Regions from separate parts of the Bradyrhizobium sp. LB8.2 genome, predicted to be linked through region 2. Evidence: riboswitches for the same ligand, from Rfam matches in the RefSeq annotation. Region 2 holds a riboswitch; the other holds the start of a gene.
What was found. A riboswitch is a leader RNA that binds a small molecule or an ion and turns the genes downstream of it on or off. The one in region 2 is predicted to bind S-adenosylmethionine.
Positions count from the first base shown of each region.

Region 1: it holds a riboswitch for S-adenosylmethionine, as region 2 does, so the genes downstream of both, metX (homoserine O-acetyltransferase MetX) here and ABIB06_RS11835 (O-succinylhomoserine sulfhydrylase) in region 2, are expected to answer to the same signal.

Region 1 is NZ_JBEPQV010000022.1:36-3,442, reverse strand. It holds gene hisC (histidinol-phosphate transaminase) at 1-205, opposite strand, end outside; gene ABIB06_RS24420 (chorismate mutase) at 240-1,088, opposite strand; SAM riboswitch at 1,290-1,369, shown strand; gene metX (homoserine O-acetyltransferase MetX) at 1,460-2,662, shown strand; gene metW (methionine biosynthesis protein MetW) at 2,665-3,327, shown strand.
Region 2 is NZ_JBEPQV010000007.1:208,031-211,437, reverse strand. It holds gene ABIB06_RS11840 (2'-deoxycytidine 5'-triphosphate deaminase) at 1-1,110, opposite strand, end outside; SAM riboswitch at 1,183-1,262, shown strand; gene ABIB06_RS11835 (O-succinylhomoserine sulfhydrylase) at 1,334-2,530, shown strand; gene ABIB06_RS11830 (SGNH/GDSL hydrolase family protein) at 2,585-3,407, opposite strand, start outside.

The DNA of each region.
Region 1 (3,407 bases), on a different contig from region 2:
GCAGCACGCGCGAGGTTCCTTCCGGATAGTCTTCCAGATGATCCGCAACGTTCTTGAACGCCTCGATCGCCTTCGGCGAGGGCCCGAACGGCGTCTCGTTGGCCGAGAGCTTGAACACCTTGCGGCCCGGCTCCGCCACCGGACTCTTGCCGGGTGTGTAGGGCGCAATATCGAGAATGCCGGGATTCGGCATGGGGCGGGACATCTTCAACTCCGGAGTGGCTTAGGCGGTTCGCGACTTACGATTTCGACCCGGTCGGGGGCACCGTATAGCGCGTTGCGTGGCTGCCGACGAGGGCCGTGGAGCGCACCGAGGCCCCCGCTTCGATCAGGGCAGTCTTGATTTTGTCGAGGCTGCTCGTCGCGGTGATCGAGACCAGCAGCGCGGCGCCGTCGAAGGCGATATCGGGCACGGCCACGATCTCGGCGAGCGGCGACAGGGCGCGCGCGACCTCGGCGTTCCACCCCGACACGCGCACGCTGAAGGTCTCGACCTCCGTCACCAGGGCGCTGTCGGCGACGCGCGAGACCGCAAACACGGGCAACGCCGCCGGATGGTCCGCGCGCTCGACGAAGGGCAGCCGCGCGATGATCTTTGGCGCACCGGCTTCTTCCAGCGACAGCCACCATGGCGTGCGGCTCGAGGTCGCCGAGACCAGTGCCAGATCGCCCTTGGACTTCGCGACGGCCTCGACCGCCGCCTGCGCGCTGAAATGCGCGACGTAAGGCACGGTGAAGCCGAAATGGAATCGCGCGGAATCGCGCATGGCCGGCTCGCTTGCGGAGATGTCGGCGTGCACCGAGAACGGCGCCTGGACATAGGTGAAGGTCGCGATGATGACGCGCCAGATGCTCTCGACCGTGTCGAGCGGCAGGATGCCGCGATGACGCTGGACGAGGTCACGCATCATGGAAGCCTCGCGCGCCGGACGGAACGCCGAGCCGACCTCCTGGGTCTGCTTCACCTGGATCAGGCGATCGATGATGTCGCCGCGCTGCATCAACAGACGGTGCATGCCCTCGTCGATCGCGTCGATCTCCTTGCGCAATTCCTGGAGAGATGGTGGCGCGGGCGGACGTTGGGACATGTCTGACAGGCGTTGTTGAGGGCGTTCCAATGCGGATCAGTCGAGCCGACACCGCTGCTATCTGTCCTGATTAGGCAGTCAGGGCCGCGAAAGCAAAGAGAAATGCAAAGGGAAATGGGACCCGTTCCACCGATGGCGCGACAGGCGAATTTGGTTGATCCGGGCCGCGACTTGACGAAAACCGTCCAAGACGGTAGCTTTTACGCGTTCCGTGGTCATTTGAGCCGGCCGGCTTGCAGCCACGTTAAAAAACTCGCTAAACAGGCCGGGGACCCTTTCGATCCCGGCCGAACCTATCGTTCAGGCCGGGTTTTTTATGGCCTGATGTCAATGCGGTCACCACTACGATCGCAAACAAGGTCGATGGTCAGATGGTTGGCGTCCAGTCAATTCCGAGTCCCGCGATCACTGCCGACGAGCGGTCGCACGAGGTGGATCATCCGAGCTCGCAGGTCGCGCAGTTCGGCACGGAGCAGCCGCTGCGGCTCGATTGCGGTGTCGATCTCAGCCCGTTCCAGATCGCCTATCAAACCTATGGCGTGCTCAACGCCGATCGCTCCAACGCTGTTCTGCTCTGCCATGCGCTGACCGGCGACCAGCATGTTGCCAACGTCCATCCCGTCACCGGCAAACCCGGCTGGTGGGACACCTTGGTCGGCCCCGGCCGACCGATCGATCCTCAACACTACTTCATCATCTGCTCCAACGTGATCGGCGGTTGCATGGGCTCGACCGGTCCGGCTTCGATCAATCCCGCGGCCGGGAAGGTCTGGGGCCTCGATTTTCCTGTCATCACCATCCCCGACATGGTGCGCGCGCAGGCCATGCTGATTGACCGGCTCGGCATCGACACGCTGTTCGCGGTGGTCGGCGGCTCGATGGGTGGCATGCAAGTGCTGCAATGGACCGCGGCGTATCCGAGTCGCGTGTTCTCCGCGCTGGCGATTGCCTGCTCGACGCGGCACTCGGCGCAGAACATCGCGTTCCACGAGCTTGGCCGGCAGGCCGTGATGGCCGATCCCGATTGGCACAGTGGCGGCTATGCCGAGCACGGCCTCCATCCGCATCGCGGCCTCGCTGTGGCGCGGATGGCGGCGCACATCACCTATCTCTCGGACGCCGCGCTGCATCGCAAATTCGGCAGGCGCATGCAGGACCGCGAACTGCCGACCTTCTCGTTCGATGCCGACTTCCAGGTCGAGTCCTATCTGCGTTACCAGGGCTCGTCCTTCGTCGAGCGCTTCGACGCCAATTCCTATCTTTATCTGACGCGGGCGATGGATTATTTCGACATCGCCGGCGACCATGGCGGCGTGCTGGCGAAGGCGTTCGCGGCAATCCAGACCCGCTTCTGCGTGGTTTCCTTCACCAGCGACTGGCTGTTCCCGACCTCGGAATCGCGCGCGCTGGTACATGCGCTGAACGCATCGAGCGCGCGGGTGTCGTTCGCCGAGATCGAGACCGATCGCGGCCACGACGCCTTCTTGCTCGACGTGCCCGAATTCCTTGATATCTCCCGCGCCTTCCTGCAATCGGCAGGCAAGGCCCGCGGACTCACCCTCAGGGACGGATAGCCATGTCTGTACAGGAAGCGTTGCCGCTGGGTGGTCTTGCCACCGGGCAATCCGGTCAGTTTCGCGCCGACCATCTGCTGGTCGCGGAGATGGTCAAGCCGGGCTCGAAGGTGCTCGACGTCGGTTGCGGCGAGGGTGACCTGCTGCAGCTGCTCGAGACCCGCGGCATCGACGGCCGCGGCATCGAGCTGTCGCGCGAGGGCGTCAACCGCTGCGTCGCCAAGGGGCTCGCGGTGGTGCAGGGCGATGCCGACACCGACCTCATCAATTATCCCGACGACGCTTTCGACTACGTGATCCTGTCGCAGACGCTGCAGGCGACGCGGCAGCCCAAGGTCGTGCTGGAGAACCTCCTGCGCATCGGCCGCCGCGCCATCGTGTCGTTCCCGAATTTCGGCTTCTGGAAGATGCGGCTCCAGCTCCTGATTGGAGGCCACATGCCGCGCACGGAAAATCTGCCCGCAAGCTGGTATGACACCGCCAACATTCATTTCTGCACCATCAAGGATTTCGTCGAGCTCTGCGACGCGATCGACGTCAAGATGGAACGTGCCGAGGCGCTCGACCTCTACGGCCGCCCGCTGCGGCTGCGGATGCCGTGGTGGGTGTGGAATCTGTTCGGCGAGCAGGGCGTGTTTCTGCTGACGCGGGGCGGCAGGAAGTAGTTTTTCGTCATTGCGAGCGTAGCGAAGATTCCATGGGGAGTGGATAGCGACCAAGTCTGAGGCCAGACTGAGGTTGCAAT
Region 2 (3,407 bases):
TGCCTGGTAGTTCGAGCCGATGCGCTGACCGTACATGGCGTCGGGGCGGGCCAGCATCTTCTCGTAGACGAGCCGGCCGACGATCTGGCCGTGCTCGAGGATGAAAGGCACTTCGCGCGAGCGGACCTCGAGCACGGCGCGCGATCCCAGCCCGCCCGCACCGGCATAGCCGAAGCCGGGATCGAAAAATCCGGCGTAATGCACGCGGAACTCGCCGACGAGCGGATCGAACGGCACCATCTCTGCGGCGTAATCGGGCGGCACCTGCACGGCCTCTTTCGACGCGAGGATGTAGAACTCGCCGGGATCGAGGATCAAATTGCCGTCGGGACGCGCCGCGATCGGCTCCCAGAAATCGTCAACCGCGTAGCCGGCGCGGCGATCGACGTCGATGACGCCGGTGTGGCGCTTGGCGCGGTAGCCGACAAAGCCGCCGCTCTTTTCGCCGGAGAGATCGACAGACACCGCGACGCCGCCGGTGAGATCGGCATCGTCGACGTCGACGAGACGCTCGGTCGCGTGCAGCGCCTCGAGCTCGTCGATGTTGAGGATGGCATCGCCGGTGCGGAAGCGTACTTGCGACAAGCGCGAGCCCTCGCTGACCAGCACCGGGAACGTCTTCGGGCTGATCTCGGCATAGAGCGGGCCGTGATAGCCGGCGCCGATCATGTCGAAGCGGCGGGTGCCGTCGGCGATCACGCGGGTGAAAACGTCGAGCCGGCCGGTCGAGCTCTTCGGGTTGGCGGCCGCGACGATTTCCGGCGGCAGCGCGAGGCTTTCGAGCAGCGGCACGATGTAGACGCAGTTTGTCTCCAGCACCGCGCCGTCGGCAAGGCTGAACTCGTGCAGCTTCAACTCGTCGATGCGCTCGGCGACGGTGGCGCCGGGACCGGGCAGGAAGCTGGCGCGAACGCGATAGGCGATGTCGCCGAGGCGAAGGTCGAGGCTTGCCGGCTGGATCTGGCTTTCGACGAAGTCGTATGCGGGCAGGATGAGACCGCCCTCCGCCATTGCCGCGATCATGCGGTCGGGCAGGATACCATTGGCGTCGGCGGCAACCGTGAAAGTCAACCGAGGGTCCTCATCAGGGGGGCAAATGCATCCCGACATGCGGGAAATACTAGCGTTTTACGGCTATCCGATGGACGTCTTGACGGAAAGGGCATTGCGGAATATGAGCATGACTTATCCCGTGGTGATTTGAGCCGGCCGGCTTGCAGCCACGTTAAATAAGTCGCTAAACAGGCCGGGGACCTCTGTGATCCCGGCCCGTGGAGATATTCCAGGCCGGTTTTTTTGTGACCATTTTCGATGGTCACGCAGAGGAGGTCCTATGTCGAAGTCCCCGGCGCCAACCGCACAATACCGTCCCGAAACCCGTCTGGTCCATTCCGGTACCCTGCGCTCGCAATATGGCGAGACGTCGGAGTCGCTGTTCCTGACCCAAGGCTACGTCTACAACAGCGCCGAGGAGTGCGAGGCGCGGTTCAAGGGCGAGGACCCCGGCTTCATCTATTCGCGCTACTCCAACCCGACCATCCAGATGTTCGAGCGCCGCATGATCGAGCTCGAAGGCGCCGAAGCGGCGCGCTCGGCCGCGACCGGCATGGCCGCGGTGACGACCGCGATCCTGGCGCCGCTCAAGGCCGGCGATCACGTCGTGGCCTCGCGCGCGCTGTTCGGCTCGTGTCTCTACGTCGTGCAGGATTTGCTGCCGCGCTATGGCATCGAGACGACGCTGGTCGACGGGCTCGATCTCGACCAGTGGCAGCGCGCGGTGAAGCCGAACACCAAGACGTTCTTCCTGGAGAGCCCGACCAATCCGACGCTCGACGTGCTCGACATTCCCGGGATTGCCGAGATCGCGCACAGCGGCGGCGCGCGGCTGATCGTCGACAACGTGTTCGCCACCCCGATCTGGCAGAGCCCGCTCGCGCTCGGCGCCGACGTCGTGGTCTATTCCGCGACCAAGCACATCGACGGCCAGGGCCGCTGCCTCGGCGGCATCATCCTGTCCTCGGAAGCGTTCATCGCCGAGCACATCCACAATTTCATGCGCCAGACCGGGCCGTCGATCTCGCCGTTCAACGCCTGGGTCCTGCTCAAGGGCCTGGAGACGCTGGGCGTGCGCGTGCGCGCGCAGACCGAGACGGCGGCGCGCATCGCGGACGTGCTGGCGAGCCATCCGAAGATTTCGCGGCTGGTGTTTCCCGGCCGCGCCGATCATCCGCAGGCTGCATTGGTGAAGAAGCAGATGCGCGGCGGCTCGACGCTGGTCGGCTTCGAGGTCAAGGGCGGCAAGCAGGGTGCGTTCCGCGCGCTCAACGAGCTCAAGCTGGCCAAGATCTCGAACAATCTCGGCGACGCCAAGAGCCTCGTCACGCATCCCGCCACGACGACGCATCAGCGCCTGAAGCCGGAGGATCGTGCCGCCCTCGGCATCAGCGAGGGTTTTATCCGCTTCTCGGCGGGGCTCGAGCATCCGGATGATCTGATCGAAGATCTGACCGCGGCGCTGGAGAAGGCGTGAGGTGCTGGTCGTCCCGGCCCCCGTGCGCAATTGCGCACTAGGCCGGGACGACCATTACATCGGTCGGTACGTCCGCACGTCCGCCGGCACGTTCACACCGAGCTTGATCTGGCCGACGGAACGGATGATGTCGTCGCCGAGGAGCTGGGCGAAGCAGGCGTAGCCCCAATCGTTCATGTGCAGGCCGTCGGCGATCACAAAACTCTCGACCGGAAGCGATTGCTTTTCGTGCCAGTCGCGCATCACCTCGAAGCGCGGGAAGATGCCGACGTGACGGAGCTCGGCGACCTTGCCGAGCAGCTTCACCATCTTGCCGGCGCTCTCCGCGCGCTGGTTGACGGCGGGCGAATATTGCGGATCGACCAGCACGACGTCGGCATCGCCGGCGGCCTGGATGCGGCCGATGCCGTCCTCGACCATCTTCGCGGTCTCGCCGGGATCGAGATTGCGCAGCACGGCATTGGTGCCGACCTGCCAGATCACGAGATCCGGATGCACGTCGATCACCGCCTTCTGGAGCCGCTTCATCATCTCGGGCGCGTCCTCGCCGCCGACGCCGGCATTGACGACCGTGATATCGGCGGTCGGATAATGCCGGTGCAGCTGCGCGGCAAGGCGATTGGGATAGTTGAACTCCGGCGAGCTCGCGCCGAATCCTGCGGTCGACGACGAGCCGAACGCGACGATGACGACGGGCTGGCCGGCGACGAGCTTGCCCGCGACATGCGGCAGCGTGCCCATCGCCTTCGCGCCGCCCTTCGGCGACAGGCAGGGGACGCGGCTGAAGATGTCGCCGGCGGATTTCGCGACCTGCTTCACCTTGTCGATGGCGCGCGCCGTGATGCCGCGCTGGTCGGGGGACGTCGCGGCGACGGTG